3 regions of the Streptomyces sp. LX-29 genome follow, and region 1 is predicted to be linked to each of the others. Evidence: riboswitches for the same ligand, from Rfam matches in the RefSeq annotation. Region 1 holds a riboswitch; each other region holds the start of a gene.
What was found. Region 1 has a riboswitch for cobalamin ahead of LRS74_RS10860 (ribonucleoside-diphosphate reductase subunit alpha). Riboswitches for the same ligand answer to the same signal wherever they lie in the genome.
Positions count from the first base shown of each region.

Region 2: it holds a riboswitch for cobalamin, as region 1 does, so the genes downstream of both, LRS74_RS03735 (hypothetical protein) here and LRS74_RS10860 (ribonucleoside-diphosphate reductase subunit alpha) in region 1, are expected to answer to the same signal.
Region 3: it holds a riboswitch for cobalamin, as region 1 does, so the genes downstream of both, metE (5-methyltetrahydropteroyltriglutamate--homocysteine S-methyltransferase) here and LRS74_RS10860 (ribonucleoside-diphosphate reductase subunit alpha) in region 1, are expected to answer to the same signal.

Region 1 covers NZ_CP089746.1:2,554,955-2,565,124, forward strand. The annotation lists gene LRS74_RS10830 (sugar ABC transporter permease) at 1-226, opposite strand, end outside; gene LRS74_RS10835 (extracellular solute-binding protein) at 231-1,505, opposite strand; gene LRS74_RS10840 (GntR family transcriptional regulator) at 1,746-2,516, shown strand; gene LRS74_RS10845 (DUF3311 domain-containing protein) at 2,710-2,991, shown strand; gene LRS74_RS10850 (sodium:solute symporter family protein) at 2,988-4,619, shown strand; gene LRS74_RS10855 (GNAT family N-acetyltransferase) at 5,059-5,571, shown strand; cobalamin riboswitch at 5,817-5,957, shown strand; gene LRS74_RS10860 (ribonucleoside-diphosphate reductase subunit alpha) at 6,083-8,470, shown strand; gene LRS74_RS10865 (ribonucleotide-diphosphate reductase subunit beta) at 8,539-9,495, shown strand; gene def (peptide deformylase) at 9,616-10,170, opposite strand, start outside.
Region 2 covers NZ_CP089746.1:837,674-847,843, forward strand. The annotation lists gene LRS74_RS03715 (ABC transporter ATP-binding protein) at 1-11, opposite strand, end outside; gene LRS74_RS03720 (energy-coupling factor transporter transmembrane component T) at 8-1,246, opposite strand; gene LRS74_RS03725 (hypothetical protein) at 1,243-2,301, opposite strand; cobalamin riboswitch at 2,418-2,559, opposite strand; gene LRS74_RS03730 (acyl-CoA thioesterase) at 2,623-3,114, opposite strand; gene LRS74_RS03735 (hypothetical protein) at 3,191-3,391, opposite strand; cobalamin riboswitch at 3,531-3,751, opposite strand; gene LRS74_RS03740 (gamma carbonic anhydrase family protein) at 3,883-4,422, shown strand; gene LRS74_RS03745 (DedA family protein) at 5,424-6,101, opposite strand; gene LRS74_RS03750 (DUF5997 family protein) at 6,396-6,791, opposite strand; gene LRS74_RS03755 (LysR family substrate-binding domain-containing protein) at 6,849-7,685, shown strand; gene LRS74_RS03760 (DUF4442 domain-containing protein) at 7,771-8,223, opposite strand; gene LRS74_RS03765 (hypothetical protein) at 8,363-9,613, shown strand; gene LRS74_RS03770 (MFS transporter) at 9,624-10,170, shown strand, end outside.
Region 3 covers NZ_CP089746.1:599,437-609,606, reverse strand. The annotation lists gene LRS74_RS02745 (toll/interleukin-1 receptor domain-containing protein) at 1-531, opposite strand, end outside; gene LRS74_RS02740 (methyltransferase domain-containing protein) at 667-1,431, opposite strand; gene LRS74_RS02735 (DUF3995 domain-containing protein) at 1,571-2,137, opposite strand; gene LRS74_RS02730 (TetR/AcrR family transcriptional regulator) at 2,201-2,785, shown strand; gene metE (5-methyltetrahydropteroyltriglutamate--homocysteine S-methyltransferase) at 2,930-5,248, opposite strand; cobalamin riboswitch at 5,412-5,632, opposite strand; gene LRS74_RS02720 (diadenosine tetraphosphate hydrolase) at 5,791-6,264, shown strand; gene LRS74_RS02715 (hypothetical protein) at 6,412-6,852, shown strand; gene LRS74_RS02710 (NAD-dependent epimerase/dehydratase family protein) at 6,953-7,987, opposite strand; gene LRS74_RS02705 (DUF6314 family protein) at 8,082-8,576, opposite strand; gene LRS74_RS02700 (GDSL-type esterase/lipase family protein) at 8,676-9,905, opposite strand.

The sequences.
Region 1 (10,170 bases):
GCCGCATGTTGAGGTTCTGGAACGACAGCATGCCGTTCTTCACCAGCGGCCAGCCGAGCAGCACCACGGTGGCGGCCACGGCGGGGAGGAGCAGCAGATAGGGCGCGGTGCCGCTCGGTCGCCGCCGTCCGCCGCGCGCGGGACCGGGCCGCGGCCCCGCGCTCTCGCGGACGTCGGCGGGGGGACCGGCGACCACCCGTTCGGTCTGCGCCGACGTGCTCGTCATCGCTTTACTGCTCCTGGCTGAGGCGCTTGTTCAGCTCGTCCTCGACCGACTCGGCGGCTTCCGCGTGCGACTTGCCGTTCAGCACCGCGGTCATATAGGTCTTGATCGGGTTCGGCGGGTTCTCCACCGCGGCCCACTCCGGGATCAGCGGGGTGGTGCCACCGCTCTTGGCGGCCGGCGCGGCGGCCTCGGCCGGGGCGTTGCCCTTGAGGACGGTCTGCAGCGACTCCTTGTTCGGAATCACCCCGCCCTCCTTGGCCAGCTGGCCCTCGAAGGCGTCGGAGAGCGCGATCTTCAGGAACTCCTCGGCCAGCTCCTGCTTCTCGCTGCCGGCGGCGACGGCGAGGTTGGAGCCGCCGAGGAAGACGCCCTCGGGCTTGTCGGCGGTCTCACCCGGAATGGTGAAGTAGCCGATCTCCTTCTCGATGGCCGGGTTGGCCTTGATGGCGGTGGCCGCCTCCCAGCCCATGCCGATGAAGGCGCCGGTCTTGCCCTTGGCGAAGATCTCGGCCTGCTGCGGGGTGGCCTCGTCCTTGTCCTTGGGCGCCTTGCTGAAGGACTGGTACTGCTTGTAGATGTCCATCGCCTTGCCGACCTTGGGGTCGGCGAGGTTGGAGACCCAGGTGTCGCCGTCCTTCTTGACCAGCTCGGCGCCGGCGCCGATGGTGAGACCGTCGAAGAAGTACCAGTTCTGGCCCGGCATGTAGATCGGCTCGGCGTCCGTCTTCTTCTCGATCGCCTCCAGCGCCTTGAAGAAGTCGGCGCGCGTCCTGGGCGTCTCCTTGATCCCGGCGTCCGCCCAGACCTTCTTGTTGTAGATGACCACCCGGCTGGCCGCGAACCACGGGGCGGCGTACTGCTTGCCGTCGTAGACCGCGGACTTGTTGAGCGACGCGGACCAGTCCGCCCCGATCGTCTTCTTGAGGTCGCCCAGTTCGGCGAGGCCACCGGTCTGCGCGTAGGCGGGGGTGTGGGTGTTGCCGATCTCGATGACGTCCGGCGGGCTCGACTCCGACAGCGCGGTGGTCACCTTCTGCTGGATGCCGTTCCACTGCTGGATCTCGATCTTCAGCTTGGCGCCGGTCTTCTTCTCGAACTCGGCCTGCACGGCCTTGGTCCAGCCCTCGGGGGCGGACCCGTCCATGGCCCAGAGCGTGAGCGTCTCGCCCTTGAAGCCGTCCGCCCCCGACTTCTCGTCCTTGTCGTCGCTGGACCCACAGGCCGCGACGCTCACCAGCATGGCCACGACACCCGTCGCCGCTATGAGCCCACGCTTCACAGCACTCTCCTCAAAGGACTGGAAGTGGTCTTTAATGGTTTAGACCAGTGCCCGCAGCTTGGCCTAGACCTTTAGGGGTGTCAAGGGTGTATAAGAGTCGCTGTCGGCTCCGTTACCGGACCGACATCTGACGACATCGGAGCTGAGAGGCCGCCTGGGCCCGGGACCGTGCCACCATGTGAGCCGCTGAGGACGGAGGAGCCGGTGACGGCAGCAGGACAGGAGTCGGGAAGGCGCGCGATGGACACCGAAGAGCCCACGACCGAGGGCGGAGCGGGCGCCAACGGGACGGCGCGCACCGCCCGCGTGCCCAAGTACTACCGCCTCAAGCGGCACTTGCTGGAGATGACGGAGACGCTCCCGCCGGGCACTCCGGTCCCACCCGAGCGCACGCTGGCCGCCGAGTTCGACACCTCCCGCACCACGGTGCGCCAGGCCCTGCAGGAGCTGGTGGTGGAGGGGCGCCTGGAGCGCATCCAGGGCAAGGGGACGTTTGTCGCCAAACCAAAGGTCTCCCAGGCGCTCCAGCTGACCTCCTACACGGAGGACATGAAGGCCCAGGGCCTGGAGCCCACCTCGCAGCTGCTGGACATCGGCTATGTCACCGCCAACGACCGGCTCGCCGGGCTGCTGGACATCGCCCCGGGCGGCCGGGTGCTGCGCATCGAGCGGCTGCGGCTGGCCAGCGGCGAGCCGATGGCGATCGAGACCACCCATCTGTCCGCCAAGCGCTTCCCGGCGCTGCGGCGCAGCCTGGTGAAGTACTCCTCCCTGTACACGGCGCTCGCCGAGGTGTACGACGTGCGCCTGGCGGAGGCGGAGGAGACCATCGAGACCTCGCTGGCCACGCCCCGCGAGGCCGGGCTGCTGGGCACCGACGTGGGGCTGCCCATGCTGATGCTCTCCCGCCACTCGCTGGACACCAACGGCCAACCGGTGGAGTGGGTGCGCTCGGTCTACCGGGGCGACCGCTACAAGTTCGTGGCCCGGCTGCAACGCCCCGGCGAGTGACCCCGGCGCGCCCTCACCGACGCGAGCCGCGACAAGCCGCCGCTATTCGCCCCTGGTACGAGCACTGTTGACGCCCCGTCGGCGGCACTGTTTGCCATACCGATATGCGGACAGGTAGTGACGGCCACGGTACGGCTGGCCTAGATTTCCTGCGCATTAAGCAGGTGATCAGTCGACGGGACGGAGCGCCGCCATGCCAGCCACCACCCGACCATCCGGGTCACGGGACACAAGACCGGTCATCACGCCCTCGCGCGTGGTGGCCGGCGTCTGTCTGTTCGTTCCGTTCGTCGCGATGCTGTGGGTCGACTCGTACGCCAGGACGGACCCGTCCTTCATCGGCATCCCGTTCTTCTACTGGTACCAGATGCTGTGGGTGCTGATATCGGCCGTGCTCACGACCGTCGCCTATGTCCTGGTCCGCCGGGAGCAGCGGGCGGCGCGGGCCGCGCGTGAGGCGGGGGCGGAGCGATGAGCGACGACGTCAACGGCGTCGCGCTCGCCGTCTTCATCTTCTTCTTCCTCGGCGTCACCGTCATGGGCTTCATGGCCGCGCGCTGGCGGGCCGCCGAGAACTCCGAGAACCTGGACGAATGGGGCCTGGGCGGACGCAGCTTCGGCACCTGGATCACCTGGTTCCTGCTCGGTGGCGACCTCTACACCGCCTACACCTTCGTGGCCGTCCCGGCGGCGGTCTACACGGCGGGCGCGGCCGGCTTCTTCGCCGTGCCGTACACCATCCTCGTCTATCCGCTGATCTTCACCTTCCTGCCCCGGCTGTGGTCGGTGTCGCACAAGCACGGGTACGTCACCACCGCCGACTTCGTGCGCGGGCGCTACGGTTCCAAGGGGCTGTCGCTGGCCGTGGCGGTCACCGGCCTGCTGGCCACCATGCCGTACATCGCGCTCCAGCTCGTCGGCATCCAGGCGGTGCTGGACGTGATGGGGGTCGGCGGCGGGGAGAACACCAACTGGTTCATCAAGGACCTGCCGCTGCTCATCGCCTTCGGCGTGCTCGCCGCGTACACCTACTCCTCCGGGCTGCGCGCCCCCGCGCTCATCGCCTTCGTCAAGGACGCCCTGATCTACCTCGTCATCGCGGTGGCGATCATCTACATCCCGATCAAGCTCGGTGGCTTCGACGACATCTTCGCCAAGGCCGGTGACGCCCTCTCCCAGACCAACGACGCCGGGAAGCCACGCGGCGCGCTGGCCCCAGGGGAGGCCTCGCAGTGGGCCTACGCCACCCTGGCGCTCGGCTCGGCGCTGGCGCTGTTCATGTATCCGCACTCGATCACCGCGACGCTCTCCAGCCGCAGCCGCGAGGTGATCCGCCGGAACACCACCATCCTGCCGCTGTACTCGCTGATGCTGGGGCTGTTGGCGCTGCTCGGGTTCATGGCGATCGCGGCGGGCGTGAAGGTGGACAACGCGCAGCTGTCCATCCCGCAGCTGTTCGAGGACATGTTCCCGGACTGGTTCGCGGGGGTGGCCTTCGCCGCGATCGGCATCGGCGCGCTGGTCCCGGCGGCGATCATGTCGATCGCCGCGGCCAACCTCTTCACCCGCAACATCTACAAGGACTTCCTGCGGCCGGACGCCACGCCCGCGCAGGAGACCAAGGTCTCCAAGCTGGTGTCGCTGCTGGTGAAGGTGGGCGCGCTGGCCTTCGTCCTCACCATGGACAAGACCGTCGCGATCAACTTCCAGCTGCTGGGCGGCATCTGGATCCTGCAGACCTTCCCGGCGCTGGTGGGCGGCCTGTTCACCCGCTGGTTCCACCGCTGGGCGCTGCTGGCCGGCTGGGCGGTCGGCATGGTCTACGGCACCGTCGCGGCGTACGGCGTGGCCAGCCCCACCCAGAAGCACTTCGGCGGCAGCCAGAAGGAGATTCCGGGCATCGGCGAGATCGGCTACATCGGTCTGACCGCCTTCGTCCTCAACGTCGTCGTCACCGTCGCCCTGACCCTGGTGCTGCGGGCGCTGAAGGCGCCCCAGGGCGTGGACGAGACCTCGCCCGAGGACTACACGGCGGACGCGGGCGACCCGGGCGTCGCCGCCGAGCTGCCGCCGGCGACGGCGGGCGCCCCCGGCGGGCACTGACCCCGTCACACGCCGTCCGTGTGGGCCGGGCCGACCCCTCCCCGTTGTCGGCCCGGCCCACACGGCGCCACCGGGTGCGGCGCGCTCGAGCCGCACCCGCGTCGCGGCGCCCGCGCGTGTCGTCGCCTCAGATGCCGGGCGAAGACGCCCCCGGTCGGCACCGCCACCATGATCACCCCCGTCGCCGTCGTCCCGCCGTCAAGCCCAACCGTCCGCGTCCGCGCATCATTCCCCCGAGCTCGTGAAGGGTCGCGACCGGCCACCCCGCCCCCGACCCCTCGCCACCGCGGCCGAGCACACCGAGCACACCGAGGCCCGACAACCGGTCCCGGTCCCGGGGCGCGATCGATGCCCGGGGCGCCGGCCGGCGACTCCATACGCCCGCCGCATCAGGGGTCACCGGGGCGCGCACCCTCTCCACCACGCCACACTGCGGTCTATGGACATCATCGTCAGGAACGCGCGGGACGAGGAGCTGGACGAGGTCGGGGAGCTCACCGTGGAGGTCTACCTCGGAGACGGACTGCTGCATCGCGGGGCCGACAGCCCCTATCTGGCCGAGCTGCGCGACGCCCGGCACCGGGCCCGCCACTGCGACGTGCTGGTGGCCGCCGACGCGGCCGGCGGCCCGCTCCTCGGCGCGGTCGCCTTCGTGGGTGAGGGAGGGGCGTACGCGAACCTGGCGCGCCCCGGCGAGGCGGAGTTCCGCATGCTGGCCGTGCGGTCCGCCGCGCGCCGCCGGGGCGCCGCGGAGGCGCTGGTGCGCGCCTGTCTGCGGCGCGCCCGCGAGCTGCGGCGGGAGCGTGTCGTGATGTCCAGTCAGACCGACATGACGGCCGCCCACCGGCTCTACGAGCGACTCGGCTTCGTTCGCACACCCGAGCGGGACTGGTCCGTAGTGCCCGGTCTCACACTGATCACCTTCGCTCTGGAGCTCTCGCCGGAGGGATGAGGGCACGGCGGCGCGGTAGCGTGGAGGGGCAGGGGCGCGGCAGGCTCGCCGCGCCCCCTCTGCATGCCGTGTGCCGACCCCGCGGATGCCCCGTGCCACCGGCGGAACAGCGCGCCCCGGGCCTTGTGCGCCGCGCGCCGGACCCGCCCCCGGCGCGTACGCCAGCGCGCTGCCACACCCACCGGGAGTAGCACGACAGTGCGAAACGCGTAACCACGGGACACAACATGTGGGGGCGCATGCGAAGGTCAACACAAGATGTATGCTCATCCTCGCTGTCGTCGCAGGGGAATCCGGTGCGAATCCGGAACTGTCCCGCAACGGTGTACGTGTGCCTTTTTGCGTACATGTGAGTCCGACGACCTGCCGACAGCCTCGAAGACGTCCGGGCCTCGTGGGTTGGGCAGGTGGACGCTGCGCGGTGTGCCTTCCGTTCGGTTCGGCATGCCCGCACGCGGCCATCGCGCACCACCCCTCCGCAGGCCCCCAGCCGAGCGAGGGAGAGCATCCCGTGACCATCGCGCCCGCCGATCCGGTCTCAGAGGCAGCGGACCCGAAGGCCGTAGCCGACGCACCGGGCACCGCCCTGCTGCGCACTCTGACGGACCTCACCGCGGACCTGCCCGCCACCGACCCCGGCAAGGTCGCGGCCGCCGCCCTGCGCGGCCGCCACGCCGGTTCCGACGAAGCGGAGCTGCGCACCCTCGCCATCGAGGCGGCCGCCGGCCTGATCGCCGAGGAGCCCGAGTACTCCAGGCTCGCCGCGCGCCTGCTGACCATCGCCATCGCGGAGGAGGCGGCCGGGCAGGGTGCGGTCTCCTTCTCCGCCTCCGTCGAGGTCGGGCACCGCGAGGGCCTGATCGCCGACACCACCGTCGCGTTCGTCCGCGCCCACGCCGCGCGGCTGGACGCGCTGGTGGAGAAGACCGTCGCCGACGGCGCCGACGACCGCTTCGGCTACTTCGGCCTGCGCACCCTGCACAGCCGCTACCTTTTGCGCCACCCGATCACCCGTCAGGTGGTCGAGACCCCGCAGCACTTCCTGCTGCGTGTGGCCTGCGGTCTGGCCGAGGACCTCTCCGAGCGGGCGCTGGAGGACGTCTGCGAGCTGTACGGCCTCACCAGCTCGCTCTCCTACCTGCCCAGCTCCCCCACGCTCTTCAACTCCGGCACCCGCCACCCGCAGATGTCCTCCTGCTATCTGCTGGACTCCCCGCTGGACGAGCTGGACTCGATCTACGACCGCTACCACCAGGTGGCGCGGCTGTCGAAGCACGCCGGCGGCATCGGCCTGTCCTACTCCCGGATCCGGGCCCGCGGTTCGCTGATCCGCGGCACCAACGGCCACTCCAACGGCATCGTGCCGTTCCTGCGCACCCTCGACGCCTCCGTCGCCGCCGTCAACCAGGGCGGCCGGCGCAAGGGCGCGGCCTGCGTCTACCTGGAGTCCTGGCACGCGGACATCGAGGAGTTCCTGGAGCTGCGGGACAACACCGGTGAGGAGGCCCGCCGCACCCACAACCTCAACATCGCGCACTGGATCCCGGACGAGTTCATGCGCCGCGTCGAGACCGACGCCGAGTGGTCGCTGTTCTCCCCGGCCGACGTGCCGGAGCTGGTGGACCTGTGGGGCGAGGAGTTCGACGCCGCCTACCGCAAGGCCGAGGCCGAGGGCAAGGCCGTCAAGACCATCGCCGCGCGCGTGCTGTACGCCCGGATGATGCGCACCCTGGCGCAGACCGGCAACGGCTGGATGACGTTCAAGGACGCCGCCAACCGCACCGCCAACCAGACCGCCGAGCCCGGCAAGGTCATCCACTCCTCCAACCTCTGCACGGAGATCCTGGAGGTCACCAACGACGGCGAGACCGCCGTCTGCAACCTCGGCTCGGTCAACCTCTCCGCGCACCTCGGCGCCGACGGGCAGATGGACTGGGAGCGACTGGACGCCACCGTCCGCACCGCCGTCACCTTCCTCGACCGCGTCGTGGACATCAACTTCTACCCGACCGAGCAGGCCGGGGCGTCCAACAGCCGCTGGCGGCCGGTGGGTCTGGGCCTGATGGGCCTTCAGGACGTGTTCTTCAAGCTGCGGCTGCCGTTCGACTCGGCCGAGGCCAAGGAGCTCTCCACCAGGATCTCCGAGCGCATCATGCTGGCCGCCTACGAGGCCTCCTGCGACCTCGCCGAGCGGCACGGCCCGCACCCGGCCTGGGAGGAGACCCGCACCGCCCGCGGCGTGCTGCACCCGGACCACTACGCCGCCGCGCGGCGGACCTGGCCGGAGCGCTGGGAGGCGCTGCGCACCCGGATGGCACAGACCGGTATGCGCAACTCGCTGCTGCTGGCGATCGCCCCGACCGCCACCATCGCCTCCATCGCGGGCGTGTACGAGTGCATCGAGCCGCAGGTCTCCAACCTGTTCAAGCGCGAGACGCTCAGCGGCGAGTTCCTCCAGGTGAACTCCTACCTGATCGACGACCTGAAGAAGCTCGGCGTCTGGGACGCGCAGACCCGTGAGGCGCTGCGCGAGTCCAACGGCTCGGTCCAGGACTTCAACTGGGTGCCGCAGGACATCCGGGACCTGTACCGCACCGCGTGGGAGATCCCGCAGCGCGCGCTGATCGACATGGCCGCGGCCCGCACGCCGTTCCTCGACCAGAGCCAGTCGCTCAACCTCTTCATGGCCTCGCCCACCATCGGCAAGCTCAGCTCGATGTACGCGTACGCCTGGAAGCAGGGCATCAAGACCACGTACTACCTGCGCTCGCGTCCGGCCACCCGGATCGCCCAGTCGGCGCGCGCGTCCTCCCCCATCCCCGTCCAGCAGGCGGCCCCCGACGCCGAGGCGATCGCCTGCTCCCTGGAAAACCCCGAGTCCTGCGAGGCCTGCCAGTGAACGCCCAGCCGTCCGACGACCGTCCCAAGAACCTGCTGGACCCGGGGTTCGAGCTGACGCTGCGGCCGATGCGGTACCCGGCGTTCTACGAGCACTACCGCAACGCGATCAAGAACACCTGGACGGTGGAGGAGGTCGACCTCCACTCCGACGTGGCCGACCTCGCCAAGCTCTCCCCGGGTGAGCAGCACCTGATCGGCCGTCTGGTGGCGTTCTTCGCCACCGGCGACTCGATCGTGGCCAACAACCTGGTGCTGACGCTCTACAAGCACATCAACTCCCCCGAGGGCCGGCTGTACCTGTCGCGGCAGCTCTTCGAGGAGGCCGTGCACGTCCAGTTCTATCTGACGCTGCTGGACACCTACCTGCCCGACCCGGACGACCGCGTGGCGGCGTTCGCCGCGGTCGAGAACATCCCCTCGATCCGCGAGAAGGCGCAGTTCTGCTTCAAGTGGATCAACGAGGTCGAGAAGCTGGACCGGCTGGAGACCAAGGAGGACCGGCGCCGGTTCCTCCTCAACCTGATCTGCTTCGCGGCGTGCATCGAGGGCCTGTTCTTCTACGGCGCCTTCGCGTACGTCTACTGGTTCCGCTCGCGCGGCCTGCTGCACGGCCTGGCGACCGGCACCAACTGGGTGTTCCGGGACGAGTCCATGCACATGGACTTCGCCTTCCAGGTCGTGGACACGGTCCGCGAGGAGGAGCCGGACCTCTTCGACGACGACATGGGCAAGCAGGTCACCGCGATGCTGGAGGAGGCCGTCGAGGCCGAGCTGCAGTTCGCCCGTGACCTGTGCGGCGACGGCCTGCCGGGCATGAACACCGACTCGATGCGCGAGTACCTCCAGTGCGTCGCCGACCAGCGGCTGGCCCGCCTCGGACTGCCGGTGCGCTACGGCTCGGAGAACCCGTTCGCCTTCATGGAGCTGCAGAACGTCCAGGAGCTGACCAACTTCTTCGAGCGGCGCGCCTCGGCGTACCAGGTCGCGGTCGAGGGCTCGGTCTCCTTCGACGACGACTTCTAGGAAGTCCCCGGCGGGCGTCCACCACGCGGGACGCCCGCCGGAACCCGCCTCCACGAGACGACGGAAGGGGGGCCGCCCACCGGCGGCCCCCCTTCCGTATGCCTGCTGTCGTCGACGCGCTCAGTCGTTGGGCACGGTCTCGTAGCGCGGCGTGCCCTCGGCCATCTGCCGCAGCACGTCCTTGCGGTCGCGCTTGGAGAGCCGGTCGATGTACAGCCGCCCGTAGAGGTGGTCGGTCTCGTGCTGGAGGCAGCGCGCGAAGTAGCCGGTGCCCTGGACCGCGATCGGCTTGCCCTGGGCGTCCTGGCCGCGGACGACCGCGTAGTCGGGGCGGGCCAGCGGCGCGTAGGCGGTCGGCACCGAGAGGCAGCCCTCGTTGGAGTCGTCCAGCAGCCGGCGCTCTGCCGGCACCTCCTCCAGCACCGGGTTGCAGACCACGCCGACGTGCCGGACGCCCTCGTCGTCCATGCAGTCGTAGACGAACACCTTCAGGTCGACACCGATCTGGTTGGCGGCCAGACCCACGCCCTCGGCGGCCCGCTGACTGGCGAACATGTCGTCGACCAGCGCGGCGAGCGCGTCGTCGAACTCGGTGACGTCCTTGCACTCCCGGTGGAGCACCGGGTTGCCGACGACGGTGATCGGGCGGGCGGTGCCACGCTCGCGGTGCGCCCG
Region 2 (10,170 bases), 1.7 Mb from region 1:
AAGCGGATCACGCGACGGTCTCCCGGAGGTTCTGGCGGTCGTGGGGGTGCTGGGGGTCGTGGGGGTTCTGGCGGTCGTGGGGGTGCCGGCGGTCGTCGTGGGGGTGCTGAGGGCCGTCGGGAAGCCGGCGGTCGTCCCGCCCGGTCCCGGTGGGGCTCGGCAGCGGGCGGGGCGGGGCGGGCGTCAGCCAGGCGGGCAGCGCGCCCAGCAGCACCGCCAGCGCGGGCAGCGGCTCCACCTCGGGCCAGGTCAGCGGTGACAGCGAGGGGTAGAGGGAGGCGGCGTCGGTGCGCGAGACGACGTACATCAGGACGGCCGCGGCGATGCCGGAGGCAGCGGTGAGCCACTCGGCGGCGCGCCAGGGATCCGGCCGGTAGCTGGAGCGGCTGACCCGTCGGCCGCCGAGGGCGAACCCGCAGCCGGCAAGCGCCAGCCCGGCCAGCAGCAGCGGGGTGCCGAGGTACGGCGGGGTGCTGGCGCCCATCGCCCCGTACAGCCCGGCGCACACGCCCAGCAGGCCGCAGACGACCAGCGTGCCGGTGAGCCGTCGGGCGCGCGGTGCGGTGCGTCCGGTGCGGCCGTACCCGTGCGAGGCCATGGCGGCTGCCAGGGCCAGCGAGCGGTTCATCGCGTCCTCCAGGACGGGGATCACGATGCCGCGCAGCGCGCCGACACCCTTGCCCTGCCCGCCCCTCAGCAGTCGTGCCCGGCGCACCCGTTGGACGCTCTCGACGAGCTGGGGCGCCACGGTGAGGGTGATGACGACGGCGGTGCCGACCTCGTAGAGCGCGCCGGGCAGGGCCTTGAGCATCCGCTTGGGATTGGCCAGGGCGTTGGCCGCGCCCACGCAGATCACCATGGTGGCCAGCCTCAGTCCGTCGTAGAGCCCGCCCAGCAGCTGTTCGGCGGCGACCGGGCCGAACAGCCGGATGCCGGCGGCCCAGTGGGGCAGTGGGATCTCGGGCAGGGTGAAGAGGACGGTGTCCCCCTGCCCGCCGCCGAAGACGATCCTGAAGACCACCCGCATGACGACGATGAAGGCGCCGAGCAGCAGATACATCCGGAAGGCCAGGGCCCAGGGCGCGTCGGTGCGGCGCTGGGCCACCACCAGCGCCGCCACCGCGAGGATCATCAGCAGCAGCACCGGGTTGGCGGTGCGGCCGGCGGTGGCGGCCAGCCCGAGCGCCCAGAGCCACCAGGCACCGGGGTGGACCGCCCGGGGCAGGGGGCGGAGCCGTGCGATCACCGGGTGCGGTCCTGCGTGCCCGCCGCGCGGCGGCGCCAGGCGGTGACGCCCGCGAAGGCGGCCAGGGCGGCCGCGGCGCCGGCTCCGAGCAGGGTTCCGGTGGGGATGTCGCTGTCGTGGGCGGCGGTCTCCACCGGCTGCTCCTCGCCGCCGGTCCAGTCGGCGGCCTCGGTCGGGCTGGGCGGCGCCTTGGGGTCGGACGGGGCGGCCGGGCCCGCGGCGGAGGGGGAGCCGCTCGGGCGCGCCCGGCCCGCCGGTCCCTCCTCGTCGGCCTGCCGCTCGCCCCCGTCGCGGGCGGCGTCCGGGTCGTCGGCGTCGGCGTCGTCGGTCTGGTCCTGATCACCGGAGGCGGGTCGCCGGTCGGGCCGCTCGTCTCCGGTCCGCGGCGCGTCCTCGGCGCCTCCGTCGCCGCCCCGGCCCGCGCCGTTGCCCGGGTCCGTGCCCGGAGCCGGGCCCGGGTCCACACCGTCGCCCTGACCGGAGCCGGAACCCCCGCCGCCGGGCTGGGGCTTGGAGGGCGGTGCGGGCGGGGTGGACGGGGCGGGCCGCCGGGGCGCGACGCGGGGCTCGGCCGCCTCGTCCGCCTCCCGGTCGAGCGAGAACGACCATCCTTCGAAGCTGCCGGTGGGCGGGGTGCGGTAGGTGGCGCCGTACTGGCTGTAGCTCCACCGGCCGCCGTTGGGCGCGTGCCAGTACGACCAGTAGGCCCGGGTCGGCGGGGTGTCGATGCACGGCTCGCTCTCCGGCCCCGGCTTGTTCTCCAGCCGGCAGATGAATGCCTCGCCCCACCGGTTGGTGCCGGTGACGTGGATGCCCGCGGCCTTCAGGGCTGCCAGCCCGGTGGCCTGGCGGCCCACCGCGCAGCGCACGATGGTGGTGCCGCCCAGCTCGCGGAAGTCGACGACGACGGTGACGCCGTTCGCGTCGGGGCAGAAACCGGGCCGTCCGCGGCTGGTGTCCACGGCGGCGGCGCTTCCGGCCGCCGCGAGCCCCCACCCGGCCACGGCGAACAGCAGCGCGAGCACGGCGAGGTACGCGCGTAACGCACGGGCCATCTGAGGGAGCCCTTCGGTCCGGGGCCCGAGTCGAGGCGTCCCCGCGCGCCCTCGCCGCGACGACGCGGAACCGAGGGGCTCAAGGCTCCACGCTGCAGACCGTGACAGTGGGAAGCGGTGCACGTATCGCGCCGGGCGGTCCGACTCGCGGCGAAGAGGCTCTCCGCCGCTCACGGTTGCAGGTCAGTGCCGGATTCCCACCGGCTTTCCCCAGTCGCGTACGCATGAAGTTGTATCGCCCGTATGGTCGGGCTGCGAACGAGTGTACGCCCGCCGCGTCCGGGCCGGAATCCCCTTTCCGGCCCGGATGGTGACGGTTCGTCAGTCGATTTGGCCAGTGTCGGTCGAGTCGGTGTCGGTCGAGTCGGTGTCGGTCGAGTCGGTGTCGGTCGAGTCGGTGTCGAGCGCCGGCACGGGGCGCGGCCGACCGTCCGCGTCGATCGCGACGAACGCCAACTCGGCGGTGGCCACCTCGGCTACCGGCCCGGAGGTGTTCCAGCGCTCGGCGGTGACCCGTACGACCACCACCATCGAGGTGCGTCCGGCGCGGAGCAGTTCGGCGTGGATGGTGAGCAGGTCGCCGGCCCGGACCGGAGCGAGGAAGCTCATCCGGTTCACCGACACCGTGACCGCGGGGCCGTCGGCGTGGCGGCCGGCCGCGGCGGCGGCCGCGTCGTCGATGAGCTTCATCACGACCCCGCCGTGGATGGTGCCGTAGAGGTTGGTGTCGTGCTCGCTCATGATGTGGGCGAGCGTGACCCGGGAGTCGGCAGGCGCCTTGTGGGCCCGGCCGACCGTGGTGGTGCGGCCCATTGAGGGAGCCTCAGCTTTCGATGGGAGACCCGCGGCCCTGAGCCGCGAGCCACCGACAGGTGGTGTGGCCCGCGAGCTACCGGCGGGTCGTGGGCCCGGGAATCCGCGTCCGGGAGTGGTCGGCCCTCGGGAGGGCGCCGTCCCCGTCGAGGTCGTCGACGGGGTCGTCCCCGTCGACGACGTCAACGGCGACCGGGATCCCGCCGAACCCGACGGCCCGCCCCGCCACTTGGCCGCAGTCCTGCCGGGGGTGGTCGTACACGGTGGCCTGGGGCACGGAACTCTCCTTCGCGAGTCACGGTCACCCGGGACCGGACGAGGGCGCGAAGGGACGGCGGGACACGGCACCCGCTCCGGGTGCGCCCGCCGCACCGCCGACCCGTCCCTCGATGGTCGCCGAGATCCGCCACGCGCCCATCCGGCGCGCGGGCAGTGGCAGGTCTTCGGACTCGCGGGCACGCCTCGTGTCGTACGAGGCTCCTACTGGCCGTCGCTTCCCAGACCCGGCCGGGCCCAGTGCGTATGACGGCGGTCGTTCCCACTCACCGCTGCGGGGCAGTCCCGGACTTCCACCGGGTTCCCTCTTACGACGCGTCCCGCCTGGCGGACGGGGCGAACCAGCTGCACGGGCAACGTAATCACAGCGGGCGGCGGACGGAAAGGCGTTCCTGATGCGGAGATCACATACCGGCCGCCCCGCAGGTCGCATACGGTGCCGTCAACCGAGGTGGCAAGGGTGAGGAGACGGCAGTGGCAGACGAGACGACGGTGACCGACGGGGCGCTGATCGCGGCCCTGGGCGAGGCGGAGCCGCGGGTGGACCCGCGGGCGTACACGGCGCCGACGTCGGTGGTGATCGGCGACGTCACCCTGGCCGCGGGCAGCAGCGTCTGGTACCACGCGGTGCTCCGGGCCGACTGCGGCCCGATCGTGCTGGGCGCCGACAGCAATATTCAGGACAACTGCACCGTTCACGTCGATCCGGGCTTTCCGGTCACCGTCGGCGAGCGGGTGACCGTCGGGCACAACGTGGTGCTGCACGGGTGCACCGTCGAGGACGACGTGCTGGTCGGCATGGGCGCGACCGTCCTCAACGGGGCCAGGATCGGCGCCGGGTCCCTGATCGCCGCCCAGGCGCTGGTCCCCCAGGGCATGGTGGTGCCGCCGGGCTCCCTGGTGGCCGGAGTGCCCGCCCGGGTCAAGCGCGAGCTGACCGCGGAGGAGCGGGAGCACATCAAGATCAACGCCCAGATGTACCTCGGACTCGCCACGACCCACAGGGAGAAGCTGCGCCGGCGCCCGGCGTGACCGACCGCCCGGCCCGACCCACCCGACGGCCCGCTACCGACAGCCCTTGCCGACACTCCTGACCGACGCCTCCGGCCGGCGCCCGTGACCGGCCCCCAGGAGGCCCCGGACCGGCCACGGCGGGCGACCGGACCGCGCCACGCCAGGCCCGTCGCCGACACCCGGCGACGGAGCGGGGCGGCCGGCTCGCACGCGCCGACTCGGAGCGGGAAGCCCGGGTCGCACGCACGCGCTCGGAGCGGGGCGGCCGCGCAGCCCGCGCACCGGCGTCGGGCGCGGCTACCGTCCGGCCACGGCCGGTGCTTCGGCGGCTCTCCGCCGGGAGCCACGCCCCCTCCGCGGCCGCGGCCACGGCGGTGTCCCGCCCACGAACGGTGGGCGGCCGGCGGGGCCGGGTGACCCGCACGCGCGCGACGGCCGCCGTCGACGTCCGGGACCAGGTGCCGGCGGACTCGGACTCCGGGACGACCCGCACGGAGCGGCGAAGGGCGACGGAGGCGAGCGGACACCCCACCGCACGCCGGTGTGGGGGCGCGAGCGGACACCGGGCTCCGGAATCGCCCACACACCGGCGGGCGGCGGCCGTGTGCGGGCACGGACGGCAGCCGCGCCATCGGCGCGGCCATCAACAGGAACGAGGATCCGCCCGCATACCGGCGGGGCGGCGCGAGACGTCGGGCCTGGGGCGCCGCGGGCGCCCCGCTCCGTACCACGCGGCCCGACCCCGCGTCGGCGGCGAGCCCGCCCAGCCGGTCGCGGCCGGCCGCGGCCGGGGCGGCCTCGTCGGGCCGGCGGTCCAACCGGCGGCGACCGCCGGGACTTCGGGCGCTCGGCACCGCCCCCCTCCCCGCGCGAGCCGCGCGGCGGGGCGGACGTCGGGTGCGGGAGAACGCGCGAGCGCCGTGGCTACGGTCCGTAGCCACGGCGCTCGGGGTGCCGGGGTGCCGGGCGTTGCCCGGCCCGGTGGTCCGTGGCCGGTCGGCCACGGGCGGGGCGGTGGGTCAGTCGCGGGCCGGCACGGGCGCCGGCTCGACGTCCGCGGCGGCCGGGGTGGCCGCCGCCTCCGCCGCTTCCGCCGCGGTCTTCTTCGCCCGGCGCTTCATCATCACCATCGAGCCGAGGCCGAAGAGGACGGCGGCCACGAGGCCGAGCCAGGAGAACTTCTTCAACCAGTCCTCGGCCACCTTGCCGACGGAGTAGATGACGGCGACGGTGCCGCCCGCCCAGACGATGCCGCCCAGGACGTTGGCGATGGCGAACTTCCAGTACGGCATGCGCAGCACGCCGGCCAGCGGGCCCGCGAAGATCCGCAGCAGGGCGACGAAGCGGCCGAAGAAGACGGCCCACATGCCCCACTTCTGGAACGACCGCTCGGCAGTCGCCACGTGCGCGGCGCTGAAGTGCTTGGGGAACTTTCGCCCGAGCCAGTTCAGCAGCGGCTGGCCGCCCTTGCGGCCGATGAGGTAGCCGATGGAGTCGCCGACGATCGCTCCGGTGATCGCGCAGGCGGCGAGGATGTACGGGTTGATGTGGTCCTGCGAGGACGCGAGCAGCGTCGCCGTCACAAGGATGATCTCGCCGGGCAGCGGGATGCCCAGGCTCTCCAGTCCGATGACCAGGCCCACGATCACATACACGCTGACCGCGGGCACGGACTCGAGCCATGCCTCGATATGCAACGCCGGTTCCTCCCCGTTTGGTGTTTCCTGCCCCGTGCGCACCCCCGCCTGGGGACACGCCGGGGAAGCCTACTCGATCGGGGTGGACGGCCGAGCCACGCCACGCAGCCGCAGGTCACACGCGTACCCGCGGGCACTCAGGGTGAGGTTGGGCCGGTCAGAGGGCCCGAGGGTGGCGCGGATCGGGAGGCCGAAGAGATGGGAGAGGGTTCGCCGGAGATCGGGAGACGAGGGCGCGAGGACGCCCCGCCGGGGGCCGGCGCTCGCGCGCCCTCCCCCACCCTCGGCGCCTCCCTAGCCCTGGGCCTTCTTGTCGGCCTCGGCGTTCTTGGCCTTGATGCGGGCGGTTTCCTTGCGCACCTCCGCCTGGGTGGCGCGCTCCTTCTGCAGCCACTCGGGGCTCTCGCTCTTCAGCGCCTCGATCTGGTCCGTGGTGAGGGCCTCGGTGACCCCGCCCCGGGCGAGGCCCGAGATGGAGATGCCGAGCTTCGCGGCGACCACGGGTCGGGGGTGCGGGCCGTTGCGCCGCAGCTCGCGCAGCCACTCCGGCGGGTCGGTCTGGAGCCGGTTCAGCTCGTCGCGCGAGACGACACCCTCCCGGAACTCGGCGGGGGTGGCCTCGAGGTACACACCCAGCTTCTTCGCCGCGGTCGCGGGCTTCATGGTCTGGGCGTTCTGGTGCGACGTCATGGTTCAAGGATATCGAGCGTGTGCACGCTCCCCGACCACGCCCGGTAGCCTGGCCTGGTGACAGGCTCGGAAGCATCCCCTTCGTTCCGGCTCGCGTACGTCCCGGGTGCGACCCCCGCCAAGTGGGTGCGGATCTGGAACGAGCGACTGCCCGACGTCCCGCTGCACCTCGTCTCGGCGCCCGCAGCCGAGGCGCCCGGCATGCTCCGCCGTGGCGAAGCCGACGCGGGCCTCGTGCGGCTTCCCATGGACCGCACCGGCCTGCACGCGATCCCCCTCTACACCGAGACCACGGTGGTCGTGATCCCCAAGGACCACCTGGTGGCGGCGGTCGACGAGGTGTCCATCGCGGATCTCGCCGACGACGTCGTGTTCCACCCCCTGGACGACACCCTCGACTGGGAGCACCCGCCGGGACGGCCCGCGATCGAGCGCCCCGCCACGACGGCGGACGCCATCGAGCTGGTGGCGGCGGGGGTGGGACTGCTCCTCGTGCCGCAGTCGCTGGCCCGCCTGCACCACCGCAGGGACCTCACGTACCGCCCGGTCACGGACGCCCCCCAGTCGCGCGTCGCCCTGTCGTGGATCGAGGACGAGACCACCGACCTGGTCGAGGAGTTCATCGGCATCGTCCGTGGGCGCACCGTCAACAGTTCGCGGGGCCGCCGTCCCGCCCCGGCGCAGTCGAAGGAGAAGCGCCCCGAGGTCGGCGGCTCACGGGGGAAGGGCGCGACGGGCAAGACCGCGTCCGGTCGGGCCGCGGGCGGTCGGACGGCGGGCAGGTCGGCGCGGAGTGGCTCCGGCGCCGCCGGCAGGGGCGGCGGCTCGGGCAAGAGCGGCGGCTCGGGCCGCACCCAGGCCGCCCGGCGCGGCAAGCCCCGCCGCCGGTCGTAGTCCGGGCGGCGGGGGCGGCCGATCGACGCCGCTCAGGGGCGGAGCGTAGGAAACGCGGAACGCCGGGAACGCGGAACGTCGGGAGTCAGGAGTTCGGGCGCAGCGTCCACACGATGGACATCTCACCGGTCACGGCACCGTCCTCGCGGGTGATGGCGATGTTGACCGGGAACTCCGGGCGCTCGCCCGCGTCGAGCTCGGCGACGACGTCGGCGGCCGGGCGGCCCAGCTCGGCGGTGGCGGTGACCGGCCCCTTGGCGAGCTTCTTGTAGCCGATCTCGGCGCGCACGGCCAGCGGCACGGCACGCGAGAGCTGGTCGCTGAAGGCGGCGAGCACGATCGCGCCGCTCGCGGACTCGGCCAGGGTGAACATGGCGCCGGCGTGCGGCCCGGCCACGTGGTTGTGGAAGTCGGGCTGGTCCGGCAGACGCAGCACGGCGCGCTCGGCCGAGGTCTCCAGGAACTCCAGGTTCAGGGTGCGCACCATGGGCACCGTGGCGGCGAGCAGCTCGCCGATCTGCGGCTGGGTCGTAGTCATGGCAGGAAAGTTACCAGCGGGTAGCACCCTGCGGAAGAGTCGGCTCCCACGCCGGCTCCACGCTGGAAACGGTGGAAGGGGCTCGGAGACGGGGGCCGGCCGTAGCAGCGGCCGACCGCCCCCTCTAAGGTGGACGCCCATGTGGCCAGGACAGCAGCCGACCGGCGGCGAGCAGAACCCACAGGACCAGAACCCCCCACAACAGCCGGGCTACCCACAGCCCGGCCCGTACCAGCAGCCGGGCTACCAGCAACCGGGCTACGCCCAGCCGAACCCCTACGCGCACACCGGGCAGCAGCCCACGGGATACCCGCAGACCGGACAGCAGCCGGGTCAGCAACCCGGCTACCCGCACACCGGACAACAGCCGGGATACCCGCAGGCCGGACAGCAGCAGCCCCAGCCGTACCCGGCGCAGCCGAACCCGTACCAGCAGCCGAACCCCTATCAGCAGCCGGGCTACACGCCGCCGCTGGGGCAGCAGCCGGTGACCCCGCCGCCGGGCTGGCACGCCCCCACCGGGCCGAACGGCGCCCCGGAGCCGTCGGGCGACGCGAAGAAGAAGCGCACGGCCACCATCGCGATCGTGACGGCGGTCGCCGTGGTCGCGGCAGCCGTGGTCACCGCCGTCGCCGTGCTGGGCAAGGACGGCGACGACGCGAAGACCGAGGCTCAGGACGGCGAGAAGACCAGCGCCTCACCGTCCTCGCAGCCGGAGAAGACGCCGGCACCCGGCGGGGGCGGCGGCGGAGAGGACGCGGAGGACCTTCCCGAGGACAATCCGCGGCGCGGCGGCGCCACGGTCAAGCCGGTGGTCCCCGGCTGGCAGACCGTCGTGAACACCAAGCGGCGCAACGCCTTCGACGTACCCGCCGGTTGGAAGGTCATGGGCGCCAGCTGGTCCAGCGGGTTCGAGACCGACGACGGCAAGGCGCTGGTCGCCATGTCCTCACCCGCCAAGTTCACCCCCGAGTGGTGCACGGTCACCAAGGAGGGCGGCTACAAGGACACCACCGCGCTGGCGGGCACGGGCACCAAGGGCGCCCAGGGCGCCAAGAGCGAGGCCGAGGCCGCCGAGAACGAGGCCGAGAACTGGGTGTACGCCGCGTTCGACCAGAAGCAGACCGGCAAGCGCACGGTGACCGACGCCAAGCCGTTCACCAGCGACCACGGGCTCAAGGGCTACACCTCGTCGGCCACCGTCACCGGCGTGAAGAAGAAGACCAAGTGCGACAGCGACGGCAAGGCGTTCACCGTCACCTACACCGACAGCAACGGCGACTTCGCGACCTGGGTGCTGTATGCCGCCAAGGGCGTCAAGGGTGAGCTGCCGGACGCCACCATCAAGAAGATCATGAGCTCCCTCCGTCCCCTGAAGTCCACCGACTGAGCCCTCGCCGTTGACATCCGCCACCCCGCCTCGCCCGTGTCCCTCCCGCCCGTCGCGCCTGCCGTCCTGGGCCGGCCGCAACTACACCCTGCTGACGGCGGCCGCCGTGGTCACCGGGCTCGGCAACGCCGGTGCCCTGGTCGCGGCCGCGTTCGCGGTGCTGGAGGCGGGCGGTGACGGCGGCGACGTCGGGATCGTCGCCGCGGCCCGCACCGCCCCGCTGCTGCTCTTCCTCCTGATAGGCGGGGCGCTGGCGGACCGGCTGCCGCGGCACCGGGTGATGGTCGCGACGAACGTGCTCAGCTGTGTCTCCCAGGCGGCCTTCGCCGTCCTGGTGCTGGCCGGCGAGGCGCGGCTGTGGCACATGGTCCTGCTCTCCGCGCTCGGCGGCACCGGCCAGGCGTTCTTCTCGCCCGCGGCCGAGGGGATGCTGTACGCCAGCGTCACCGGTGAGCAGGCCGGACGGGCCTTCGCCTACTTCCGGATGGGCGTGCACGGCTCGCAGATCGGGGGCGCGGCGCTGGGCGGGGCGCTCATCGCGGCCTTCGGGCCGGGCT
Region 3 (10,170 bases), 2.0 Mb from region 1:
GCGGGTGGCGGCGAACCCGGGCAGCTCGACGTCCCCGATCACCACGGGGATGAACAGCCGCCCGGTCTCGATCGACGGCTGCATCAGGGCGGCGTACTCCTGCCGCACCCAGCCGCTCGCCATCGACGCCGGGCTGAACACCAGCAGTCCGTGGGCCGCCTCGCGGATCGCGGTCTCGACGGTGTGCACCCGGACTCCGCCCGGCCGGCTCACGACCTCGTCGTAGGCGACGTCGAGCCCCTGCTCGCGGAGCCGCTCGGCGAAGGGGCGCACCCAGTCGGCATCCTCACGGTCGTAGGAGACGAACACGTCATAGCGCGGGGTGCCGGCGCCGGTCGGCGCGGAGGTGGAGGCGGCCGGCGGGTTCGGTGCCGGCGCCGGAGGGGCGGACGTGGGTGGGGCGGACGGGGGCGGCGTCGGTCGGTGCCGACGCCGCGTCAGCTGATGGCGCACCGCCACATAGGCGAAGTACGCGCCGACGACCCCGGCGACCGTGCCGACCACGCTGAGGACCAAGCCCGCCGTATCCACGGACAGCAGGTTAGTTCCCGGCTGTCCCGGATGTGAGGGTGCGGGCACCGGATGTGAGGGGGCGTCCTCGACGTGCGGGTGCGCGTCCTTGATGCGAGGTGCGCGTCCCCGATGTGAGGGTGCGCGTCCCACGGCTCAGTTCTTGCGCGCGGTCACCAGCGCGAAGCCGAGGAACTCACCGCCGTCCGCGGTGAGCATGTCGATCACGGGTTGGTTCGAGGCCCGGCCGTCCGGTCGGTGGTCGGCGCAGGCCCGGCTCCACAGCAGCCAGTCCCGCCAGCCGTCCTCCTGGAGTCGGGCGGAGGTGACCGTCACCAGCTCGGTGATCTCCCATTGGAAGCGCCACCACTCCGCCGTGTGCCAGGCGATCGCCTCCCAGCCGACGACCGCCTTGACGTGCGGGGGGATCGCCCCGAGCTCGCGTACCTCGCGGGTCATCGCGGGGGTCGCGATGCCCAGTTGCCCACCCGGGCGCAGGAACCGCGCGAGGTAGGGCAGGTAGCCGTCCGCCGTGCCGAAGTACTCGAACGCGTCGATGCTCACGACGGCGTCGAAGCTCTCCGCTTCGAACGGCAGGACGTGCGCCTCCGTTCGCACCGCCTCCACGCGGTCGCCCACGCCGGCCTCGGCGAAGACGGCAGCCGCCTCCTCCGCGGTGATCCACCAGTCGGCGGCGACGACCTGGACGCCGAACTCGCGGGCCAGGAACACCGAGGTGGCGCCCTTGCCGGAGCCGAGGTCGAGCACCCGCATGCCCGGGCGCAGCTCGAGGTCCCGAGCGAGGTCCTCCAACAGCCACAACGGGTTCGGCCCCATGTCCAGTTCGAGCAGCCAGGCGGGGTCGTAGCGGGACGAACGCGGATACCGGTTCGGACGTATGAGGTCATCCAGGGAAGTCACAGACCCCGACCCAAGCGGATCACGGGCGCTCGGGCAAGCGCGTTTCGCCGCGGCGACCGCTCCTTCCTCGGCTGAGGCCGAGGCCGAGGGGGCCAGGGGATGATGCCCTCGTCCCCTCGTCCCCTCGTCCCCTCGCCGGTCAGGCGGCGCGGCGGCGGCGTCGGGTGCGCAGCGCCACGTATCCGGTGAGCCCGCCGAGGGTGACGCAGATCGGGGAGTAGAGGCGCAGGTCCCAGTGTCGGAACACGGCGGGCGCGTCGCCCAGGCTGAGGCCCGAGACGGCGAAGCCGCCGAGACCGCGGGCGCCGAGGACGCCGGCGACCGTCCACATTCCGGCGCGTACCGGCCAGGAGCCGGCCCATCGGTTCGACGTCGGGCGGGATCCGGTCAGGACCAGCCCCGCGGCGGTGCCCAGCACCCCCGCCACCGCGAGCGTCTCCGGACCGGACGGGCGTTGTGACTCGTCGACTCCTACGAGCGTCGCCGCGAAGTCGCCCCACGACTTCAGCGGCCACGGCGAGAACACCCACACCACGTGCAGCGCCCCCGCCGCGAGCAGTGCGCCGGTGGCCGCCGTCGTGGCGACGCGCACGGTCCGGTCCGGGGCGACCCCGGACTCCGTGTCCGCCGTGTCCGGCGCGTCGGTCGCGTCCGCCGTGCCCGTACCGACCGCCTTGCCGCCGCCTGCGATCGCCCTGAGGTTCATCGCGTTGCCTCCCCGCTTTCCGTACATGCCTGTATGGATGATCCGTACAGTACTGTATGGAACATGGCCAAGGGGAGAGTCAGCAGGGACGACTGGACGATGGCGGCGCTCGGCGCGCTGGCCCGGGGCGGGGTCGCCGCGGTGGCGGTGGACGCGCTCGCCCGGGAACTCGACGTCACCCGCGGCAGCTTCTACTGGCACTTCGAGAACCGCGACGCCCTGCTCGTGGCCGCGTTGGAGACCTGGGAGCGCCGCGCGACGACCGACGTCATCGCCGCCCTCCGCGACGTGACCGACCCCCAGGTGCGGGCCCGCGCACTCTTCGCCGAGGCGCTGGGCAGCGAGGAGATCGCCGGCCTCGAACCGGCGCTGGTCGCCCAGGCGTCCCACCCGGCCGTCGCCGCTGTGGTGGCCCGGGTCAACCGCACCCGCCTCGACTTCCTGACCGAGATCTTCGGCGACCTGGGCTTCGCCTCCCCGGACGCCCGTCACCGCGCTCTGGCCTCCTACGCCGCCTACCTCGGCTGGCTGGAACTGCGCCGGACCTCGCCCGAGGTCGCCCCCGAGGCGCGGTTGGAGGACCCCCGCTCGGGCGGGGCGCTGGACCACCTGGTGGGCATGATCCTGGCGCCGACCCCCCGGCCGTAGCCGGGAGGACGCGCGGCGCGCCCTCCCGGCCCCTGCGGTGGCCAGCTGGTGGTGGCCACGAACCTCCCGGCCCCTGCGGTGCCCCCGGCGGTTACGAACCTCCCGGCTCCTCCGCGGCCGCCGGTCCCGTTCCGCGCGGTGCCGTCAGGTCCCGGACAGCTCCGTACGGACCGTGCGGGCCGCCGCGAACAGGTTCTCCAGGGACGTACGGGTCTCCGTCCAGCCGCGGGTCTTCAGGCCGCAGTCGGGGTTCACCCACAGTCGCTCGGCCGGGATGGCCCGCAGCCCGGTGCGCAGCAGGGCGGCGGCCTCCTCCGCGCTCGGGACGCGTGGCGAGTGGATGTCGTACACGCCGGGTCCGGCCTCGCGCGGGTAGCCGTGGGCGGCCAGCTCGCGGGCGACCTGCATATGGGAACGGGCGGCCTCCAGGCTGATGACGTCGGCGTCGAGGTCGTCGATGGCCTGGACGATGTCGCCGAACTCGGCGTAGCACATATGGGTGTGGATCTGGGTGTCCGGGCGCACCCCGCCGGTCGTCAGCCGGAACGCCTCCGTCGCCCACGCCAGGTACGCCGGGCGGTCGGCGGCGCGCAGCGGCAGGGTCTCGCGCAGCGCCGGCTCGTCCACCTGGATCACCGACGTCCCGGCGGCCTCAAGGGCGTCGACCTCGTCGCGCAGGGCGAGGGCGACCTGCCGCGCGGTCTCGGCGCGCGGCTGGTCGTCGCGGACGAAGGACCAGGCGAGCATGGTCACGGGGCCGGTGAGCATGCCCTTGACCGGCCGGTCGGTCAGCGACTGGGCGTATGTCGTCCAGCGCACCGTCATCGGTTCGGGCCGCGAGATGTCACCGGCGAGGATCGGCGGGCGGACGTACCGGGTGCCGTAGGACTGGACCCAGCCGTGCTGAGTGGCGAGGTAGCCGGTGAGCTGCTCGGCGAAGTACTGCACCATGTCGTTGCGTTCGGCCTCGCCGTGCACCAGGACGTCCAGGCCCGCCTTCTCCTGGAAGGAGATCACCTCCCGGATCTCGGCCTCGATGCGCTCCTCGTACGCGGCCGTGTCGATCCGGGCCGCCCGCAGGGCCGCCCGCGCGGTGCGCACCTCGTCCGTCTGCGGGAAGGAGCCGATGGTGGTGGTCGGCAGCAGCGGCAGCCGGAGGTGGGCGCGTTGCGCGGCCGCCCGCTCGGCGTACGGCTGGGACCGGCGGGCGTCGGCCTCCTCGACGGCGCCGGTGCGGGCCCGGACGACGGGGTCCCGGGTGATGGGCGAGCCGGCGCGCGACGCCAGGTCCGCCCGGTTGGCGGCCAGTTCGGCGGAGACGGCGCCCACGCCGTGGGCCAGGCCCTTGGCCAGGGTGACGACCTCGGCGCTCTTCTGCCGGGCGAAGGCGAGCCAGCGCAGGATCTGCGGATCGATGTCCCGTTCCACGGCCGCGTCCAGGGGCACGTGGAGCAGCGAGCAGGAGGCGGCCACGTCGACCCGGTCGGCCAGGCCGAGCAGGGTGCCGAGGGTGGCGAGCGACTTCTCCAGGTCGTTGACCCAGATGTTGCGGCCGTTGACGACGCCGGCGACCAGCCGCTTCCCGGGCAGCCCGCCCACGGCGGCGAGCGCGTCCAGGTTGCCGGCCGCGGCCTCCGTGAAGTCGAGGGCGAGCCCCTCCACGGGGGTCTTGGCCAGCACCGGCAGCGCCTCTCCGAGCCGGTCGAAGTACGAGGCGACCAGCAGCTTCGGCCGGTCGGGGAGCGCCCCGAGGTCGCGGTAGGCGCGTGCGGCGGCGTTCAGCTCGGCCGGCGTGCGGTCCTGGACCAGGGCGGGCTCGTCGAGCTGCGCCCACTCGGCTCCCGCGGCCCGCAGTTCGGCGAGGACCTCGGCGTAGACCGGGAGCAGTCGGTCGAGGAGCGTCAGCGGCTCGAAGTCCGCGGCCACGCCCGGCGCCGGCTTGGCGAGCAGCAGATAGGTCACCGGGCCGACGAGCACGGGCCGGGCGGTGAGGCCCAGGGCGAGCGCCTCCCGGAACTCGGCGACCTGCCGGGAGGCGCCTGCCGCGAACACCGTGTCGGTGCCCAACTCCGGCACCAGATAGTGGTAGTTGGTGTCGAACCACTTGGTCATCTCCAGCGGCGCCACATCCTGGGTGCCGCGGGCCATGGCGAAGTAGCCGTCCAGGTCGTCCGCCGCCACGGCGGCGCGGTGACGGTCGGGGATGGCGCCGACCATGACGCTGGTGTCCAGGACGTGGTCGTAGTACGAGAAGTCGCCGGTCGGAACCTCGTGGATGCCGGCCCCGGCCAGCTCCCGCCAGTGGGAGCGGCGCAGTTCGGCGGCGGTGGCCCGGAGGGCGTCGGCGGTGACGCGACCCTTCCAGTAGCCCTCGACGGCCTTCTTCAGCTCCCGGTTCCGGCCCTGCCGGGGGTAGCCGTACACGGTGGCCCGTGCTGCCACGGCTGCGGGCTTCGCTGTCACGGAAATCTCCTTCGCGAGATGCTTCCCTGAGATCCCGGCGACGGGACGAGGACGCGAAGGGGTGACGGAACCGGACGGCTCGACCCCGCGCGGCGTGGCGCGATCGTCCGCCTGGTGTGTACGCCGACCCGCCCTCGAGGTCACCGGGATGTCCGCGCACGACCGTTCGCACGCGGGCAGTGGCAGGTCTTCGGACTCGCGGGCACGCCTCGTGTCGTACGAGGCTCCTACTGGCCGTCGCTTCCCAGGCCCGGCCGGGCCCAGTGCGTATGACGGCGGTCGTTCCCGCTCACCGCTGCGGGGCAGTCCCGGACTTCCACCGGGTTCCCTCTTACGACGCGTCCCGCCTGGCGGACGGGGCGAACCAGCTGCAGGGCTCAGCGTAGAGGGCGACGCGGGCCGTGGAGAGCCGAGTTCACCATTCGGATGGTGAGTTGGGACACGCGACGACCGGCGCGCGGTCCAGTCGAGCCGCTCCTCCTCGGTGGGGCCGGTGCCTGCGAAGGCAAACCGTGGAACGTCGGTGTGTACAGTCCCCCACCATGACGAAAGACTGGCGGAAGGACCGGATCGGCAGCGCGCTCCGGGGTGAGAACCCCTCGGTGCTGCGGAGGTTGGAAGCGGGATTCGCGGTGATCGGGGACGTCCAGTTCCTCCCCGGATACTCGGTGCTGCTGGTCGACGACCCCACCGTCCACCGACTGTCGGAGCTTCCCCGACGGAAGCGGCTGGCCTTCCTCGCCGACATGGACCGGCTGGGCGAGGCCGTCGAGCGTGCCTGCACGCGGCTGGACCCCGACTTCCGGCGGGTCAACCTGGAGATCCTGGGCAACGCCGACCCGTTCCTGCACGCGCACGTGTGGCCGCGGTTCTCCTGGGAGCCGGCCGAACGCGTCGGCCTGCCGGTGTGGCTCTATCCGCGCGAGAACTGGACCGACGAACGGCATGCGCTCGGCCCCCGGCACCACGCCGTGCGCGAGGCGATCGGCGAGGAGTTGGACCGCCTCGCGCCCTGACCCGATCGCGCCGCCCGCCGTCGGCGGGCGGCGGCGCGTCCTCGGCGTCGCTGCCGCGACACCGGGGGCCGGAGTGCGAGGATTCGATCTTGCGAGGGACAATGTCCGTACCGGAGAGCGTCGAGAGAGCGTAGGGCGGGGGAGACGATGCTGGAGGAACTGATACTGGCCGGCGGCACCACGGTGGTCGGGTCCATGGCCACCGACTCCTGGCTGGCCGCGCGCGGCGGGGTGACGCGACTGTTCCGCCGCCGGGGCGAGGACGGACAGTCCGCCATCGAGGCCCAGTTGGACAACAACGCGGCGCTGGTCGCACGGGCGGACGACGCCGAGCGGGTGCGCCAGACCCTGCTCCCGCTGTGGTTGCTGGAGCTGGAGTCGCTGCTGGACCAGCACCCGGAGGCCGCCGACGAACTGCGCGAGCTGGTCGACGAGATCCGGGAGCGACTGCCCGCCGCGGAGCGCACCTGGGTGCAGAACAACGTGGCCAAGGACGGCGGACAGGTCTTCGCGGTCCAGGGCGGGAACGTCATCGTGCACCAGACCCTCCCCGGCCAGGGAGGCGGCAGCGGAGCCGTAGCCGGGTGAGCCGGCCGCGCTGCGAAGCCCTCCAGACGGTCCACGTCGAGGCCCGCGGAAGGACCGCGTGCCGGTGGCCGTGGCGGGGCTGGGCCGCCGCGGATCGTCGTCAGTACCGGGGGCCGGCGACCAGCGGTGGGGTGTCGACGGCGGCACTCTCACGCAGACCGGCCAGCAGATCCCGAAGGGCTTCCACGGAGGAGTGTTCGGGCTGCCAGCCCAGCTCGTCCCGGGCCCGCCCGGTGTCCATGAGCGGCAGCCGCAGCACGGCGTCGAACAGGTACGGCGAGGTGGGGACGGCGCGGAGCAGCCAGGCCGCGGTGAGCGCGGCACGCACCGGTCGGGCCGGCAGCCGTACCGGACGCGCCGCGAGCAGCTCGGCCAGGACGTCCGCGGTCACGGGAGGGTCGGCGGCCAGGTTGAACGCGCCCTGGACGGGGCGGGTGACGGCGAGCCGGTAGGCGCGGGCGGCGTCGTCCGTGTGCAGGGCCTGGAAGACGAGTCCGGGCAGGTCCGGGACGACGGGCAGCAGGCCGGGACGGACCAGACGTCCGGGCACCAGGGGGCCCGCGAAGAGCCGGCACTGTTCGGTCGCGGACTCCTTCTTGAACAGGAACGCGGGACGCATCCGCACGACCCGGATCCCGGGGTGGTGCAACTCGTAGGTGTCCAGGGCCCGCTCCAGGTAGGACTTCTCCCGGCAGTAGGACGCCTCGGGCCAGCCGTGGGTGGGCCACGACTCGTCGACCGTACGGTTCTTGGGTCCCGGGGAGTAGGCGCCCACGGAGGAGGCGTGGACGAGGGTGCTCACCCCGGCCGCGGCGACGGCCGCGAACACCTTGTAGCTGCCGAGTACGTTGGTTCGCCAGGTCACCAGGGGGTCGCGGCTGGGTTGGAGCAGCCAGGCGAGGTGGACGACGGCGTCGGCGCCGCGGAAGTGGGCGACGAAGTCGACGCCGGGGTCGGACCCGATGTCCGCGCTCACCCAGGTGGTCTTCGGCGGGTGCCAGCGGGGCCGCCGGCGGGCGATGCCCACGATCGATCCGACGGCCGGGTCCCGGCCCAGCTCACGGACGACGCTGGTACCCACGTTGCCCGTGGCCCCGACGACCACCACCCGGAGCCCGTCTGACGATCGAGGCACGGTCGTCGCCTCGCTTTCCTCGGTCGGGGGCTACACGTTCCACCCTGTGACCGAACCGTGGGCGTCGCAACCGCGAGCCCCGTCGGCGGCGCGGTCAGGCGGGCACACCGCGGCCTCGGCGGCGATAGGTGGACTCCATCCGCTGGTTCTTGGAGGGGCCGACGGCATGCCAGCGCAGACGCCATTCGTCGGGCGAGACGGCGGTGAAGTCGCCGTCGTACCGATCGGCCGAGCACAGGTGCCGGGCGGCCCAGTGGCCGCCCCGCAGGTCGAGCACGTGGAAGGGCCGACCGTCGGCGAAGGCCACCTCCGCGGTGCCGTCCGGGCGGGGGAGCAGTCGGAGGGTCCGGCTCGCCCGGCGCGTCGTCCCCGCCCACGTCAGCTCGCCCTCCTCGATGTGCAGGACACACGAGCCGTCGTCGGACGGGCGGAACTCCGCCGTGCCGTGGAAGCGACCGCTCGCGCCCGAGGCCAGATCGACCACGGCGCGCTCCACCGTCCACCACCCGCTCAGATAGGCGGCGACGTCGGACACCGGGTAGGCGGACGAGGCCGTGGCCGGTGGTGGAGCGGAGGTGGTGCGGTTCATGCCTCCAGTATCCGGCACCGCGCGCACCGCCCTGTGGCTCCGCCGCCGCGCGCGTCCGCCGTACCGAACCGATGGCCGGGCGGTCCCCTCGGCGGCCGTTCAGTCCTCTGGGAGGGCGAAGGGGCCGCCGTCCGCGAAGGCGCACCGGGCGAAGCGCTCGCCGATGCGCTGATGCCCGAGGGGGTCCGGATGGAGACCGTCCGCCAGCGGCAGCTCGGCGTGGTCCGGTTCCCCGTAGAGCGAGCGGCCGTCGAGGTAGTGCAGGTGCGGGTCCTCGGTCGCCCGTCGCGCGGTGATACGGGACAGCTCGGCACGGATGACGTTGAGCGTCAGCCGCCCGGCGGCGCGGTCCGCCGGATCGCCGAGGGCCCGGAATCGCGGGGTCGGACCGCTGAGGTCGACGGCGAGCGGGCCCGGGGTGTCCTGCTGGAGCGGGCAGAGGATCGGGGAGACGACCAGCAGCGGCGTGCGGGGGTGACCCTCCCGAAGGGTGTCGAGGAAGCCGTCGACCGCGGGCCCGAAGGCGCGCAGCCGCATCAGGTCGGTGTTGACCAGGTTGATGCCGATTTTGACGCTGATCAGGTCCGCGGGGGTGTCCCGCATGGCGCGGGCGGTGAACTGGTCGAGCAGGGCGTTGCCGTTCAGGCCCAGATTGATCAGGTCGACCCCACCACGGACGGCGGCGATCGCCGGCCAGGTGGTGGTCGGGCCGGCCGCGTTGGAGCCGTGGCTGATCGAACTGCCGTGGTGCAGCCAGACCCGGCGGCCGCGGCGTGACAGGGCCTCGACGGGGGCGTCGGTGCGCAGGGCGATCAGCTCGGTGATCTCCCTGTGCGGCAGCCAGATCTCGATGTCCTTCATGCGGGCGGGCAGTTCGGTGAACCGGACGGTGCCGGGTGGGCCGGGACGGACGATCGAGGACTGGGTGGCCATGTCGACGGTGCGGAGGTTGCCGCCGGCGATGCCGGAACGGCCGGCCAGCCGGCCGTCGACGAGCAGGTCGTACACGCCCTCGAGAGGCGCCGGGGCGCCCGCGTAGACGATCTTCGTGGGGAGCGCGTCCAGCTCCACGGCGGTCGCCCGGGTGCGGAAGGCCAGCCGCACGCCGGACGGCTGCGCCTCGGCCATGGCGAGGGACGCGTCGGGGACCTGTTCGCGGGCCGCTGCCGGCAGCCGGTGCGGCAGCACGCCGTGCGCGGTGCGCTCCACGTCGAGTGCGCCGCGCAGGATCCAGGGCTCGATGGCGGTGGTGATCCAGTTCGTCGCCCCGCCCTCCGTGCGGGGAGCGGCCGCGCGTGGGTCGGGGGCGTCGTCGTGTCGGGAGTCCATGGGCTCCAGCCTGCGAGCCGGTCGGCGAGGACGCACCCGCTTTTCCCCCGCGCGGAGTTCGGTGAGCGTGGCGGTGGTGTGATGCGCGGGCGTCGGTCCTTCGTGCGCGCGGGCGTCGGTCCTTCGTGCGTGTGGGCGCCGAACCGGCGTCGACGGCACGGCGGCCCGACCTCGCCGCGGCCGCCCGGTCGGCCCGGCCTGACGCGACACCATCCCCCTTGACCCGTACGTCGTTCGCTCACGTGATCAATTCGCGATCTAATGA